4 regions of the Reinekea thalattae genome follow, and region 1 is predicted to be linked to each of the others. Evidence: predicted binding sites of a transcription regulator. Region 1 holds the regulator's gene; each other region holds the start of a gene.
The links. The regulator sigma-54, encoded in region 1, starts transcription at its own class of promoters, with help from an activator protein. The targets are predictions, from matches to a motif close to TGGCACNNNNNTTGCTNT.

Region 1 (4,200 bases):
TAGAATCAAAATCGACAGCCTCAGGTATTTTTATCAGAGCCGCAACCGGTGAGGTAAGGCCTTCTAAACGACAGTGAGGCACAGCAAAGCCAGAACCAATTCCTGTACTGCCTAATCGCTCACGCGCAATTAATTGATCAAAAAGATCGAGTTCTGAAACGCCGTCGAGCGTCGAAGATAGACGCTCGGCGATGGTTTGGAGGATGCGTTTTTTACTGGCGCCAAAACTTTCCATATAGGTTTGTTCGGCGCTCAGTATTTGACTCAGTTGAATCATTTAAGCAGTTAATTTCCCTGTTTGTGCGCAATGTTTTTTTCTTTGCGCTTAATGAGTTGCCGATCTAGTTTGTCGTTGAGTAGATCGATCGCGGCGTAGAGGTCATCGTGAACAGCATCAGCGTGTACTTGGCCTCCTTTTACGTTAATGGATGCTTCGGCCTTTTGTCTTTCTTTTTCAACACTTAGCGTTATTTGAATATTACCCATCTGGTCGAAGTGACGTTCCAATTTATCTAGTTTGCTTGAAACGTAGTTATGTAGAGATTCAGTAACTTCGACGTGGTGTCCGCTAATATTAACTTGCATAGGCTGCTCCTTTATTATTGCAGTTTTGGCAGGCTCTTAACGGGTCAGTGACCTGTTAGATGTGCCATGTAGATCGCTTACTGAGTAAGAGACCCATTCGACTAACAACTGATGCTATTAGCCGTTATACAACTGTATTTGTTAGAAGTGAGATGTCAGCGATAACTTACTGACTTCTTCGTTTAACAGGACCTACCTATAAATATTGCTGTTGCGTTAGAAAACATCAAGCGATATAGCCATTATTTTTGCATTTAAATTAAACTCTTACGTTCGTTTGACGGAGGAATGTTCATTGCTTCGCGGTATTTAGCAATGGTGCGCCGCGCCACTTGGATACCTTGCTCGCCCAGTAAGGTAGCGATTTTTGAATCGCTTAAAGGCTTACGTGGGTTTTCAGCGGCAATTAATTTTTTAATCAGTGCTCGAATCGCAGTACTTGAACATTCACCGCCAGAGTCGGTGCTGACGTGGCTACTGAAGAAATACTTCAACTCATACAGGCCACGAGGCGTATGCATGTATTTTTGTGTAGTGACACGAGAAATGGTTGATTCGTGCATGCCGACCGCTTCGGCAATGTCGTGCAACACCAGAGGTTTCATAGCTTCGTCGCCGTACTCTAAGAAGTTACGTTGATGCTCAACAATGGTGGTTGCGACCTTTAGTAAGGTTTCGTTTCGACTTTGCAAGCTCTTAATAAACCACTTGGCTTCTTGTAAGTGATCTTTTAAGTAGGTGTTGTCGGTTGAGTTATCGGCTCGCTTGACCATTGAGGCGTAAGACGAGTTGACCTTGAGTTTTGGCGCAATTTCTGGATTCAGCTCGACCAACCAACGATTGTTTTCTATATCTTTCGAGACAATAACATCCGGAATGACATATTCAGATTTACTGGATTCAACAGACGCACCTGGGTGTGGGTTAAGCGTTTGAATCAGTAAAAAGACTTCTCTAAGCTCTGCTTCTTTAATTCGCAGTTTACGCATGAGTTGTGCAAAGTCTTTGGTGCCTAATAGCTCGATATGGTTTTCAACGACTTTAATGGCAACATCACGATAAGGCGTTTCAGCAGGTAACTGCTTTAATTGAATTGCTAAACAGTCGGCCAAGTTCGCAGCACAGACACCCGGTGGATCAAACTGTTGTAAGCGGTGCAGGACGGCGTCAACTTCGTCGGTATCAAGTGGGTCTTCTTCACTGGAAAGGCCTTCTTGTAAGCCTTCAAAAATATCTTCAATACCGGTAGAAAGGTAACCCTTTTCGTCGACGCTTTCTAAGATGGCTTCGGCTATGATGCGGTCTTTATCCGACATCGGAGTGAGGTTAAGTTGCCAATTAAGATGATCGATTAATGAGTCTGTCGAGCCGTAGATGTTTTCGAGATTGTAATCATCGTCGGCAGAAGCAATACCATGACTGGTCGGCGTATGGGTATAGATATCGTCCCAAGAGCTGTCGACAGCCAGTTCGTCAGGAATGGTTTCTTGCACCGAAAGTTCTTGTGTTGATTGATCTGGTGCTTCGTTGGCTTTTTCGGCAGGTTCTGAATGGCTTTGTTCATTTGATGCGTTTTGATTGGCGACATCATTGGCGGAAGCGACTTCGTCTTCTTTTACTTCCAGCATAGGGTTGGTATCCAACGCCTGCTGGATTTCTTGTTGCAAGTCTAGTGTCGAGAGTTGCAATAATTTAATGGCCTGTTGCAGCTGAGGTGTCATGGTCAGCTGTTGGCCCATTTTTATCTGTAAAGACGTCTTCATACTGGCTTTTTACTCATTCATTGCAGGCCGTGGCCATGCCTATTTACAGTGTGAAATTATCACCTAAGTATACCTCGCGTACCGTCCTATTACTGAGCACTTCTTCAGCAGTCCCTTCAGCAATGATGTGACCATTGCCGACGATATAGGCTTTTTCACAAATGTCTAAGGTTTCTCGAACATTGTGATCGGTAATCAGTACGGCGATACCGCGTTTCTGTAAGTGGTAGATGATTTCTTTGATATCACCGACCGAAATTGGATCAACACCCGCAAAGGGTTCATCCAATAAAAGAACTTTTGGCTCAGTCGCCAGTGCACGTGCAATTTCAACTCGCCTGCGCTCACCACCTGACAGTGCCATTCCTAGGCTCTTGCGAATATGGGTGACGTTGAATTCATTTAATAGGCTTTCTAATTGTTCCTTTTGTTGTTGCTTGGTTAAGTCCTTACGTGTTTCCAATACCGATAAAATATTGTTTTCAACAGACAGCTTTCTAAAGATGGACGCGTCTTGTGGTAAATAACCAATGCCTTTTTTGGCTCGAGCATGCATAGGTAATTTTGAAATGGCTTGACCATCGATGGTCACGGTGCCTTGGTCGAGAGTCACGAGACCAACGATCATATAAAAACAGGTAGTCTTACCGGCACCATTAGGGCCGAGTAAGCCAACAATTTGAGCGGCTTCTACTTCAATGCTGACATCAACCACAACGGGGCGCTTTTTATAGCTTTTGGCTAGGTTACGAGCTTCGAGTAAGGCCATTATTCAGTGCTTCCCGGTAACAGTAATAGCTCGGCCTGTTCATCGTCCTGATTACCAGATAGCGAGCGAGCCGATTGGATCGTGACTTGGCCTGTGGCTGCCTGATATTCAATCTGTTCACCGCGTGCTTCATTACCCGACTGAGTAATGCGAGCCTCGCCAAGGGTAATGATGATGTCGGTTGCAGGAAAAAACTCAACCTGGTTGCCATTAACTTCCACCATGTCACTACCGAGCTGTGGTATATCGGTAAAGATTGCAGGGGTGCCAGTGGCTTTGATGTAGCTTAATTCGTTGGTGTCTGGGTCTGTTTCTATCACCACCTGATCGGCAAGAATCTCTAAGTTGCCTTGGGTGATAACGACATTGCCAGTCAGAATGCTGATCCCAGTGTTGATGTCAAAGCTATTGCTATCGGCTTTACCGGTGATGGGCAGCTCTCGGTCTTCGGGTAATGCCAGTGCGGTAGCGCTGAGCAGTCCGTAGCAAAGGGCCATTGCGCAGTAAAGCAAACGGCGATTACGCAATGATGTGTGAGACCTAGTTAGGCTCATAATAAAAAGTCACCTCATCGATCAGGTTGATGATTGGGTTTGCGTCACTCAAATCTGCAGTCATACCGATAGCATTGCTGCGACTATTGCCTTGGCGGATTTCAACGGGTAAATCCGTTTCTACCCACTGGCCGCTTTGCGTTGCTTTGACATAGTCGCTGACAATGCTGGTTGCAAGGCGTTCAGTCTGTTCGACCATCGTCACATCGATAAAGAATTCAACGTCGTCATTATCATACAAAACGGCGCGGTTGGCTGTAATTTTCCAGTCATTCCGGTCGTTATTTAGAATGGTGATATCCGGTTGATTTAACAGTGTTTCGCCTAACTCTTGATAAATTGCAACATCTGTTGACTCGATATAAACCAAGGCTTCGCCAGCGCTGTTATAGCGAGTCAATTTCATATCTGTCATGTAGATATTGGGTGTTTGTTCGGGTAGTTCGAAAGCGGTGTCGGTAGTGGATTCTTTATCCTTGCCTGCAAGCCACGCAAAACCAGCACCGACAACAATGGCCGTTGCTAGAAG
Region 2 (4,200 bases), on a different contig from region 1:
AACTCAACAACTGTTGTATACAACTTGGCTGGAACCTATTTAGAAAATGGGAATACCGATGCCGCGATACAGCGATTTAACGATATCTTAAATATTCAGCCCGACCATATGGAATCACACTTCAACCTATCTAGATTGAAAAAATATTCAGGAAATAGCGATAAGCACTTTGAGATATTAAAAAGCCTTTCACGAGAAATTTCACGGTACTCACCAAAAGAGCAAGCTCATTACTGGCTCTCCATTGGAAAAGCTTACGAAGATACTGCCGATATAGAAAGCGCATTCGAGGCATTTCAAACTGCAAATAAAACCTATAGAAAGACCTTCACCTATGATACGAAAAATACAAAAACATTAACAAGCGAATTACAAAAAATCCCTCTAATAAAGCCAGACAATCAGAACTCAGCCTCAAATCATTCTCCGATCTTTATTGTTGGCATGCCAAGGTCAGGATCAACTCTAATAGAACAGATTCTAGACTCTCATTCTCGTGTATCTGGATTAGGTGAAATACCAGATTTTCAAAAATCTATAAATACCGTTCTGAGTAAAAAAGGTATTAATTATTTAGAATTTTTAAAATCAGCAACCAATGAAGACCTAAATCTTATAGGAGAGCAATACATTAACTCTATTAAGTATAAAAATTCAGTTAGTGAGAGACTTGTAAATAAGCTACCGAATAATATTTTTAACGTAGCGCTGATATATAAGATATTTCCAAATGCAAAAATAATACATTCATTACGCGACCCTATGGACACTTGCATGTCTAATTACAAGCTTCTTTTTAACGAACCGCAACCATTTGCGTACGACATGGAAGAGCTAGGGGTATACTGCAGAATATTAGATAACCTTGGTCTATATTGGAGCAATAATTTACCTGATAATTTTTACTATCGCATTGAATACGAAAGCCTAGTTAACAACCTTGAAAATGAAGCAAAAAAACTTATCGATTTTTGCGAGTTAGAATGGGAGCAAAATTGCGTGAAGTTCTATAATCATAAGAGAAAAGTAAAAACCGCCAGCCAACACCAGGTCACTAAACCAATTTACACAACATCGATTAAATCCTGGAAAAAGTATGAACCCTACATTCAGCCGATGATCGACGCCTACAATACTGAAATTGATTACAACTTATGACTCTTAACCAGAGAAATATATCGAGCTACATCGAGAAAGAACTTGCCAAAGGCGCTGAGTTACAACAGGCAGGTAAGTTCGATTTAGCTGAAACTGTTTATAAAGAGCTTTTGATAAAGCATCCTGAAGTGGCTGAAGGCTGGTTTCATCTAGGAATGATTGCCTATCACTTTAAACGACCTGACATCGCTATTCGATTTATTAGTAAAGCAGCACACTTTGATAAAAAAATGCGCAATACCATTGCACGCTTTCTAAAATCGCTAGTGAGCTAGGCGATACAAAAAAAGCTTTGCTACATGGTGAGTACGCTGTTAGGTATGACCCGGAAAAAGCCGTTACTCATTTTTACTACGGTACTGCATTTTTAGGTGAGAAAGAATTTGAACAGGCAGCCGAGCTCTTCAAAAAATCTATTGAACTTGACCCAAACATGGTTCAAGCCTACATCAATTTAGGCAGCGCCTATGGAAACTTAGACCGCCATGACCTAGCTAGAGAAAACTACCTAAACGCTATTAGGCTTGACCCTAATCGATTCAAAGCCCATCTAAATCTTGCGACCTTAGAACTTACGGAGGGTAATATAGAAGAAGCGACTAAGCAGTTTGAAAGTATTATTACATTAAATCCAGATAATTTAAGTGCGCATCGAAACCTTTCTCGGTTAAAAAAATATACCGACGGCGACCCTCATATAGAGATACTTGAAAAAATAAACCCTAACATTCATCGCTACTCAATTGAGGACCAAGTTGATTACTGGTTTACATTAGGCAAAGTCTATCAAGATTTAAAAAACTATAAGCTCGCATTCGAAGCTTTTGATATTGCAAACCAGCTGCATCGCAAAACCTTTAAAACCGATAGCGGTGACTTTTTAGAGTTTTTTGAATTACTAAAAGGTCAATATAGCGAATCAATTTCACACCGAAATCTCGATATCACTCACGATGATACTCCTATCTTTATCGTCGGCATGCCTCGATCTGGTACAACACTGACAGAACAAATTTTAGATTCTCACTCTCAAATATCGGGAGCTGGCGAACTTACTGATCTTCAAGATACTATTTTAGAACTACAAAAAACTGGAGAGTCGCCGGATTTAAATTGGTTAATGAACGCAACGGACGCCCAACTCACGACAATTCAACAGCGCTACCTTGAGCGCTTAAAAAATCGCTACCCAAAAGCAAAAAAAATCGTCAATAAATTACCAGGGAACGCACTCTATGTCGGGCTTATATATCAACTATTTCCTCACGCCAAAGTCATACATGCTATGCGCGACCCTATTGACACCTGCGTATCCATTTATACTCTGAAATTCAGTGAACCTATCGCTTACGCTTACAACTTAACAGAACTAGGTACTTACTGCCGACAATGTGATGATATTATGCAGCACTGGAAGAGTATTCTACCGAATGATTTTATATACAGCCTGCAATACGAATCACTTGTTGAAGACGTAGAAACATACGCACGCGAGCTTATTAATTTTTGCGGACTAGATTGGGAAGACCATTGCGTCGAGTTTTATAATAATAAGCGGGTTGTTAAAACTGCCAGTCAAAATCAAGTTAATAAGCCTATCTATAAGGACTCAGTAAAACGCTGGAAACATTATGAACCTTACCTCCAGCCACTTATCGAAAGTTATTATTCATCCTAACCCTGGTGACTCCTGTCTAAAAACAAATTAGCAACCGAATAGAGTTCAAGAAGTATCATATAGTCAGTTCAACCCTAATCGATTTGCTGACTTAAAACATCAAATGGCTTGATACTTGCTGTATATTTTACGAACGCTTTATCCCCATGCAGACGGTGCATGATAAGTGATCCAACTCTACACTGGGAATGCGGTGACTTCCCATAAACGGGCGTCCAATCAACTCTAGAACAGTGCAGTGTTCAATAATGAGGCGAACTTCCCGCGTTTTCTAAGAAAGCGAGGTATTAATGAAAGGTTTAACGAGCCACTATAACTCGAAAGATTTTTTTGATGAACTGATCGATTCACAAGGAAAACCTCGGCAACCTGCCAAGCAGCTATTCCATTACCTAAATAACTTAACGGAAGACGAATTAGAAAAAAGAAAATTGATGGCTGAAGCAACCGTTCAAGAAATGGGCATCAGCTTTACGGTATACACAGAAGAAGGCAATATCGACAGAGCTTGGCCGTTTGATATCGTTCCACGCACCATCGATGCCAAAGACTGGCGCTTAGCCGATGCCGGTTTAAAACAACGTTTAAAAGCTCTTAACCTTTTTATTGACGATTTATATCACGATCAAAACGTCATCAAAGACGGCATCATTCCTGAACACATCATTAAAGATTCCAAAAATTTCCGGCCAGAATGTGTCGGCGTTTCTCCAGCTCACGGCGTTTGGGCACATATTTGCGGTACCGATTTAGTACGCGCCGATGACGGCGAATTTTATGTTTTGGAAGACAACTTAAGAGTACCTTCGGGCGTCTCTTACATGTTAGAAAATCGCGCCATTACAAAACGTGTATTGCCAGAGCTATTTGAAAACGACCATATTCTACCGATCGATTCCTATACTTCTCAACTGTTTGACACGTTAGTTTCGTTATCTCCTCGTGCTATAGAAAACCCAGAAATCGTTGTCTTAACGCCTGGCATCTATAACTCTGCTTATTTTGAGCATGCTTTTTTAGCCCAACAGATGGGAACAGAATTGGTTGAAGGCAGTGATCTTTTTGTGGCTAGCGATGATTGTGTTTACATGAAAACAATTAATGGCCCAGAAAGAGTCGATGTTATTTATCGCCGTATCGACGATCTCTTTTTAGACCCAGAAGCTTTCGATTCTGATTCCGTGCTGGGTGTTGCAGGCTTAATGCGCGCTTGGCGCAAAGGCAATGTTGCATTGGCGAATGCACCCGGCGCTGGCGTTGCAGACGACAAAGTAGTTTACGCCTATGTTCCAGACATTATTCGTTACTATTTAAACGAAGAACCGATATTAAAAAATGTTGAAACCTTTTTATGCGAGGATGAA
Region 3 (4,200 bases), on a different contig from region 1:
TGGTGAGGTGATAATAGAGGTTTGTGATGCAGCTGTTGATGAAACGAATCGGGCGATTGCCGCTGCAGATAATGCTCTTAAGGGCTGGCAAGCGCTTACAGCGAAAGAACGCAGCCAGTTATTACGTCGCTGGTACCAGTTGATTCTAGAAAATGAAGAAGACTTGGCAACGCTGATGACTTTGGAGCAGGGTAAGCCATTAGCCGAAGCTCGGGGCGAAGTGAATTACGGAGCCTCCTTTATTGATTGGTTTGCCGATGAGGCGCGGCGTATTTATGGCGATGTCATTCCAAGCTTTGCTAACGATCGTAAAGTGCTGACCATTAAACAGCCAGTGGGTGTGGTTGCGGCAATTACGCCTTGGAACTTCCCGATTGCGATGATTACGCGTAAGGCGGCCCCGGCACTGGCCGCAGGTTGTACCATTGTTATTAAACCGTCGGAAGAAACGCCTTTGTGTGCACTAGCGTTAGCCGAACTAGCAGACCAGGCGGGCATTCCTGCTGGGGTGTTGAATGTTGTTACGGGTAAAGATTCCAAAGCCATTGGCGGTGTGCTGACCGGTCACACTGCGGTGCGTAAACTGAGTTTCACTGGGTCAACGCCGGTGGGTAAGTTGTTGTTATCTCAGTGTGCACAAACCGTTAAACGTACCTCGATGGAATTAGGTGGTAACGCGCCCTTTATTGTTTTTGATGATGCCGATTTAGATGCCGCTGTCGATGGTTTGCTGGCTTCAAAATATCGCAATGCTGGCCAAACCTGTGTTTGTGCTAATCGAATTTTAGTGCAAGACGGCGTTTATGATGCCTTTGCAGAAAAATTAGCCGAACGTGTTAAACAGTTTAAAACCGCCGATGGTTTCAGTGAAAACACGACGATTGGCCCGCTGATTAATCCCGCCGCTATCGATAAGGTACAACAGCTGGTTGAGCAAGCGGTTGCTAACGGCGCCAAAATTTTAATTGGTGGTACGACAGCCAGCGATGTTGGTGCGCAGTTTTTCCAGCCAACGGTGCTGACAGATGTCACCGATGATATGACTATCTTTTCTTCCGAAATTTTTGGCCCCGTCGCGCCGCTGTTTCGTTTTAATTCAGAACAGGAAGCCATTGATATGGCAAACGATACGCCCTTTGGTTTGGCATCCTATTTTTACTCTGAAAACATGGCGCGTATTTGGCGGGTTTCTGAAGCCTTGGAGTACGGCATTGTTGGCGTCAATGAAGGGCTTATCTCCAGTGAGGTGGCGCCGTTTGGCGGTGTAAAAGAATCCGGCAGTGGCCGTGAAGGTTCTAAATACGGCATCGATGAATATGTCGAAATTAAATATATTTGCTTAGGTGGTTTAAGTTAGTCAGCCTAAGAAAATCAAGTAAGCGAGCATCAAAAAAAACCGCCAGCTAGGCGGTTTTTTGATTATTTAGAGCAAGCTAGTTCTAGTTGCTATCGCGGTTGGTTCCTAGTCCAGTGGGCTGCCAAAAATATTAGACAGAATCCCCTTGGTAATGTTGCTACCGTCTTCTTGGCGCAACTCGTTGTACCAATTCAGAGTAACCTGCTTATCTTTCATATGGGTGACATCACAACGGCTACGAGCACGCAATACCAGTTCGTTGGCGCGTGGCGCGCGTTTGTTTTGATAGCGTACTAGCGCATCTTCAACACCATAGGTGTTTGTTTGTAGAGCAATGGCTAAAAAGACCGCGTCTTCCATTGCCATGCAACCGCCTTGGCCGATATCGGGTGTGGTGCCATGACCGGCATCACCTAATAGCGCGACACGGCCACGAGTCCAGTTGCTAAAGGGTTCAACATCGCAAATTTCGACACGGTTGGTGCGTTCTGGGTCGATCCGATCAATTAGGTCCTGTACCGGTTTCGCCCAGCCAGTGAAGTATTCTTTTAGCTGTGTTTTGTAGTTTTCGCGCTCGTTGGCTAGGCCTTGTGGTAATGGCACATCAAAGAAGAAATAAAAGCGATTTTCACCAATCGGCATCAGAGAGACACGTTTGCCTTCGCCAACAAAGGTTGTCCATTGGGTGGCTGGCGCAATAGCTTCATCAATTTCGACCAGACCATTCCAGTTAACATAGCCAGCGTAACGACGTTCTGTGTTGCTGCCCAGGACATAAGGGCGAACGATAGAATGAGATCCGTCTGAACCAATCAGTAAATCTCCAGTTTCGACATGGCCGCCAGCAAAGTTTGCCGTAACCACACCGTTGTCTTCGCTAAGATCTACAAGTTCGGCACCTAGGGTGACGTCTTCAGCGCCAAACTCTTCTAAAAGCATGGCTTGAAGTTCGGTTCGCGAAACCGGATAAGCGCGCTGGCCGGCTTCTTTATACAGAGGTTCAAGGCTGAACTGAGTCATAACGTCACCAGAGTCGCCTTCAAGATAAGCTAGGCTGTCCATCTGTCCGCCCAGCTTTGCAACCTGTTCTGTTAGCCCTAGATAGTTAAGGCACTTAACGCCATTAGACCAAAGCGACAAGGCTGCGCCAACTGGCTTGATCTCTTCGACCTTTTCGAAGATTTTGACCTGATAACCAATGTTTTTTAGGGCAATACCAGCACAAAGGCCACCCATTCCTGCACCAATAATAATTACTTTCATATTCATCCTATGAGGCGGGGTTTAGGTACCGCGCCATTTGCACACTGTAAAAAGATTCATTTTATCAAAGCATTAACAGGGCCATCTTTATCATTGAGCCCTACTGATTGCATGAATGATTGACCTGACGACATTACCGAATACTAAATAGTTGTGCAACCGGTCAGGTTATGGCGAGGCTTTAAGGCTGTTGTGCTAATCCAGCAAAAGCGGAGTAGTAGGCGGTAGCCAAGTTATCGACCAAGATACACAACTAGCCTCAGCTTGCACCATTAGAGTTGGTTTTGGCGATAGGCTTCACTGTTTTGGCGCGAAAGTGGTGAACTCTTCACCATCAATTAGCGTATTAAATGATAATGTCAGCTGCTATTAGCTGGTTCAGCCAGATAACAAAAAAAGGACACGCTGTTGAATATACTGATTGCAGGCGGCTCTGGAGGTATCGGTCGGGCGTTAATACAGCAATGCCAAATCGAGTACCCAGAAGCGCAAATACACGCAACCTATCGCACTGAAATTGCTACTGATTCAATAGCTGCAGGTGTTCAGTGGTGGCAAGTCGACTTTGCTGTTGAAGATTCACTGCTTGAACTTGCTCAAGCGGTTGCCTCGTTTGATTTGATCATTTGTGCGACAGGCTTTTTATGGTCAGAAAATCATCGGCCAGAAAAGTCGGTGAGCCAGTTCGACACAGACTTTTTTATTCAAAATATTACCGCCAATACCGTACCGACCTTATTGCTGGCAAAGCATTTTTCTAAACATCTTAAGGCCAGTGGCCGAGGCGTGTTGGTGTCGTTTTCTGCGCGTATTGGCAGCATTACAGATAATCAATTAGGCGGTTGGATCAGTTATCGCAGTGCTAAGGCTGCACTGAACATGGCGGTGAAAACCATAGCGGTTGAGTGGCAACGAACACAACCAAACAGCTGTATTTTTGCCTTCCATCCTGGCACGACTGACACTGCGTTGTCGCAGCCGTTTCAAAAAAGCGTGCCGAACGGAAAACTGTTTACAGCGACCTATGTTGCACAGTGTTTATTACGTCTCATTGAACAAACCAGCAGCGAGCAAACCGGTCAGCTGTTAGCTTACGATGGCACGCGTATCGACTGGTAATTACGGATGTACTGGTCTGCTATGAGGTGTTAATGCGTTAAGAATCGAGCAATCCAGCGCATCACCGTATCTGAATCGGCAGCATTATTTCGTAAAGATTCAATGCCTTGTTCATACAGAGCATCATCGAACACGCCTAATTCGTTACGCATCTGGATAACGTCTTCAATAAATTTAACTGAAAACTCAGGATGGCCTTGAATCGTTATGATGTGTTCGTCTTTAGCCAACATGTAGGCTGGGCAAAAGTCACTGGTCGCTAAGGTCTCAACCTCAGCAGGCAGCTCAGTCACCTGATCCTGATGGCTGACTAGAATGTGGATATTGTTTTTGTCTGGCGTCATCCAGTCAGGCTTTTGGATGACTTCATTGTTACTCAGGCCGATGCCCCAGCCTTTATTTGAGCGCTCAACCGTGCCGCCTAAAGCACGCATAATGATTTGGTGACCAAAGCAGATGCC
Region 4 (4,200 bases), on a different contig from region 1:
TTTAGATGAAAGCACGCAAGGTTCTAAGTCTTCTGCGGCGTCATCGAGTAAAAGTTCCAGTGCAGAAATTACCGCACCGACCGTAGCCGGTTTTGGGCCCTTTAATTCATTGAGTGCGCAAGTTGAGGGTGGTCGAGATTTCAGTGGCTCAGGTGATGCAGACCAGTCTAACTCTTTGGTGGGTAATATCACGGTGACTGTTTCTGAAGTGCTGCCTAACGGTGTGCTTCGAGTGCGAGGCGAAAAGTGGATTACCTTGAATACCGGTGCAGAATTCATTCGTATTAAAGGCATGTTAAGGCCTGATGATATTAATTTAGACAATACAGTTTCTAGCCAAAAATTGGCCGATGCCCGTATTGCTTACAGCGGTTCAGGTGCTTTACAAAATGCCTCGAAGCAGGGCTGGTTATCGGCATTCTTTAATTCACCATGGGTACCTTTTTAGGCACGAATCAGCACTCAGACGCAGCGCTAAAATGAGATCATTATTATGAAAAAACTGCTATTCATTATGTTAATTGGCCTATCTAATTTGGCCGTTGCCGATCGAATTAAAGATCTGGCTTCGGTGCAAGGTGTTCGCAGTAACGAGCTTATTGGTTACGGCTTAGTCGTTGGCTTAGATGGAACGGGCGACAATGCCGATTTTACTGAGCAGACCTTCCGTAACATGATGGAACAGTTTGGAATCACCATTCCTGAAGGTGAAGACCCTGATATCGATAATGTTGCTGCCGTCAGTATTCATGCAACGTTACCGGCCTTTGCTAAACCAGGTCAGCAAATTGATATTACTGTATCGAGTCTCGGTAATGCCGATTCGTTGCGCGGAGGCAGTCTATTGTTAGCGCCATTACGCGGTGCCGATGGAAATATTTATGCCTTGGCTCAAGGCAGTGTCATCGTCAGCGGCTTTGGTGCTGAAGGTGAAGATGGCTCATCGATCAAAGTGAATATTCAAAGTGCAGGTCGAATACCAAATGGCGCAACGGTTGAGCGGTCAGTACCAACGTCCTTTTCTCAAGGTGATCATCTAACCTTTAACCTACACCGTGCCGATTTTACAACTGCAAAACGCATGGCTGAAACCATTACCGATCTTTTAGGGCCAGATTCTGCTTATGCTCTTGATGCTACGTCGATTCGAGTGACAGCACCGCGCGATGCTAACCAACGAGTGAGCTTTTTAAGTGTGCTTGAAAATCTGGAAGTTACTCCGGGTGAAGAATCTGCCAAGGTGATTATTAATTCCCGAACCGGAACCATTGTTGTAGGTCAGCATGTTGCTATTGATCCTGTTGCCATTACGCACGGAGATTTAACGGTCACAATCGATAATAACCTCGAAGTGAATCAACCCGAAGGCTTCACCGCAGGTGAAACTGTCGTGGTACCGGACGCAGAAATTGACATCGAAGAAGAAGATCAACCGATGTTCTTATTTGGCCCTGCGGTTACCTTGAATGACATTGTTAATGCCGTTAATGAAGTCGGTGCAGCGCCAGGTGATTTGATGGCAATTCTCGAAGCGCTAAAGTCTGCTGGTGCATTAAAAGCAGAACTGATCATTATATAAAACCAACCATTACGCCGGTGGTTGATAGCATCTTATTGGCCCACCGGTTGTGAGTAGCATTGTCTTTTTTGCAGGCGTTTATAAAACTGGCACGGCTCTGGCTATATAAATAATAAGACCGATATTTTTGACGAATAGCGGCAATTTATTTCCGGAGGATGTTCATGACAGCACAATTTGATGCCGCCTTTAATTACAACGATTTATCAGGCTTGAACTCGATAAAACAGGGCGCTCGTAAAGACGATCCTGAAGCATTAAAGGCTGTTGCGCAGCAGTTTGAATCAATGTTTATGGGCATGGTTTTAAAGAGTATGCGTGAGGCAAACGACGTCCTTCGATCAGATCTTCTCAATAGCAGCGAAACCGATTTTTATCGTCAAATGCATGATGAGCAGCTATCGCTGACGCTTTCTCAGCAAGGTGGTTTTGGTCTAGCAGACGTTATCTATAAACAGTTAACAGATACCGGACGCGTCAAACTATCGGACATCGACTTAGAACCCTTTGAACAAAACCTAATGCAACGTAAGTCTGTTGAAAGCGAAGGCCAGTCAGAGTCTGACTTTATTGAAAGTTTAGGTATCCAGTTAAATAGCTCGTTGTTTGACGGCAGCCAAAACGACATAACTGAATCACCTAAGCAAGCAAGCGATGTGAGCAAGTCAGCTGGAGATGAAGTATCAAATATGGTGACGCCACTGTCGCAATATTTAAACTTCGACGGCCCTAAAGACTTTATTAAAAAAATGTTACCACTGGCTGAGAAAGCTGCAGATGCGATTGGTGTTTCAGCTAAAGTTTTGGTGGCCCAAGCGGCACTGGAAACAGGCTGGGGTGATAAGCAAATTAAGACAGAGTCGGGTGATTCGAGCTTTAACTTTTTTGGTATTAAAGCCAATCATAATTGGCAGGGCGAATCGGCTTCGACACTCACCACCGAATATATCGATGGCCATGCTATTAAAATCAATGAGCCTTTTCGTGCCTACAGCGACCCACAACAATCATTCGATGATTATGCTCAATTTATAACGCAGCATGACCGCTATAACTCGGCGGTTGAAAATGCAGATGACGATGCTAGTTACGTCACTGAATTACAAAATGCTGGCTATGCTACCGATCCTCAGTACGCAGAAAAAATAATTACCATCGCCCAAAGCGATTGGTTCGATGAGTTTTAGGAGTGTATAGATGAGTCTGATAAATACTGCCATATCGGGCCTTAATGTCGCTCAAACTGCGCTAGAGGTAACCGGAAATAATATTTCTAATGCTGAGACAGAAGGCTACTCTAGGCAAGTGGTTGAGGTTTCATCATCCATTTCACTCTATACCGGCTCTGGTTACATTGGTACTGGCGCAGACGTTGTTGATATTACTCGTATAACCGATGAATTTTTAACTGTTCAATTACGCTCGGATACTTCGGATTTTTTCGATCTTGAAACCTACCGCGAATTAATTGAGCAAGTTGATACGCTAATTTCTACCGACTCTACTGGGTTACAATCCTCTATGGATCAGTTTTTTGCTGCCTTGCAAACGGCAGCAGAAAACCCTGCTTATATTCCATCAAGAGAAGTGCTAATCGGTGAGGCCGAAAGTTTGTCGGCTCAATTTAATATGGTTGCCGATTATCTCAACGATATAGAAACGACTTTAGATAGCCAAATCGCCGCATCGGCAAAAGAAGTAAATTCTCTGGCAGAAACCATTGCGTTGTTGAACCAGCAAATTATGTCTTCAGCTGGTTCAGCAACAGGGTTAGATGCGAATGACCTACTCGATGCGCGTGACCAAGCGGTTTTAGAACTGAGCAGTTATATTGATGTCGATGTTGATGAAGTCGACGGCGGTTACAATATTTCTATTGGTAGTGGCCAGGCCTTAGTACTCGGTGTGACCTCCTATTCTATCGAGGCCACAGCCTCGGAGTCTGATCCAACTCAGATGGGTATTACTTACGTTGGCGCGACCAGTCGAGTTGATATTACCGATGACATTAGTGGTGGCTCGATTGCCGGCATGATCGATTTTCGTGAGCAATCTTTAGATAGCACCTACAACAGTATCGGTCAGCTAGCATTGACAATTTCTGAGGCGATTAACTCAACCCACACTTATGGTCTCGACTTGAATGGTGAATGGGGTGGTGAATTCTTTAGTGAAATTAATAGCGATGATTTGGTTAGTAATCGAGTCACCAGCTTTTACACCAATACGTCGGCAAACGATAATTATTTTAGTGTCTATATTGAAGACACCAGTGCGCTGACTGGCAGCGATTACACGCTATCTGTTCCAGGACCTGGCACTACGCGTTACCAGATAACCGATGGCGATGGTAATGTTGTATTAGAAGGCGGTTTACAAAATGACTTCCCTCAAGAAATTGAATTTGATGGCTTGCGGCTAGTGATTGAAGATGGAAGTTTTGCTGAAGGCGATGGCTTTACCATCAATCCTTACAGCGGCGCTGCAGAAAATATGACAACAGTGATCAGTGATCCTGAAGCAGTTGCGTTGGCTTATCCGATTCGTGCCATTACAAACCTGAGTAATAACGGTTCTGGCGAAATAGACCAAGGTACTATGCTCAGTATCGATACTGAAAC

Region 2: the regulator sigma-54 is predicted to act here: its motif matches at 2,941-2,958, upstream of FME95_RS06625 (circularly permuted type 2 ATP-grasp protein).
Region 3: the regulator sigma-54 is predicted to act here: its motif matches at 2,687-2,704, upstream of hpxO (FAD-dependent urate hydroxylase HpxO).
Region 4: the regulator sigma-54 is predicted to act here: its motif matches at 1,667-1,684, upstream of flgJ (flagellar assembly peptidoglycan hydrolase FlgJ).

The regions. Positions count from the first base shown of each region.
Region 1 covers NZ_VKAD01000002.1:401,790-405,989, forward strand. The annotation lists gene FME95_RS12220 (PTS sugar transporter subunit IIA) at 1-277, opposite strand, end outside; gene hpf (ribosome hibernation-promoting factor, HPF/YfiA family) at 286-585, opposite strand; gene FME95_RS12230 (RNA polymerase factor sigma-54) at 840-2,348, opposite strand; gene lptB (LPS export ABC transporter ATP-binding protein) at 2,392-3,117, opposite strand; gene lptA (lipopolysaccharide transport periplasmic protein LptA) at 3,117-3,671, opposite strand; gene lptC (LPS export ABC transporter periplasmic protein LptC) at 3,658-4,200, opposite strand, start outside.
Region 2 covers NZ_VKAD01000001.1:1,443,487-1,447,686, forward strand. The annotation lists gene FME95_RS06610 (tetratricopeptide repeat-containing sulfotransferase family protein) at 1-1,158, shown strand, start outside; gene FME95_RS06615 (tetratricopeptide repeat protein) at 1,155-1,433, shown strand; gene FME95_RS06620 (tetratricopeptide repeat-containing sulfotransferase family protein) at 1,451-2,836, shown strand; gene FME95_RS06625 (circularly permuted type 2 ATP-grasp protein) at 3,127-4,200, shown strand, end outside.
Region 3 covers NZ_VKAD01000001.1:2,226,982-2,231,181, forward strand. The annotation lists gene FME95_RS10230 (NAD-dependent succinate-semialdehyde dehydrogenase) at 1-1,357, shown strand, start outside; gene hpxO (FAD-dependent urate hydroxylase HpxO) at 1,463-2,620, opposite strand; gene FME95_RS10240 (SDR family NAD(P)-dependent oxidoreductase) at 3,029-3,739, shown strand; gene FME95_RS10245 (glutamine amidotransferase-related protein) at 3,769-4,200, opposite strand, start outside.
Region 4 covers NZ_VKAD01000001.1:266,370-270,569, forward strand. The annotation lists gene flgH (flagellar basal body L-ring protein FlgH) at 1-448, shown strand, start outside; gene FME95_RS01310 (flagellar basal body P-ring protein FlgI) at 494-1,579, shown strand; gene flgJ (flagellar assembly peptidoglycan hydrolase FlgJ) at 1,744-2,766, shown strand; gene flgK (flagellar hook-associated protein FlgK) at 2,777-4,200, shown strand, end outside.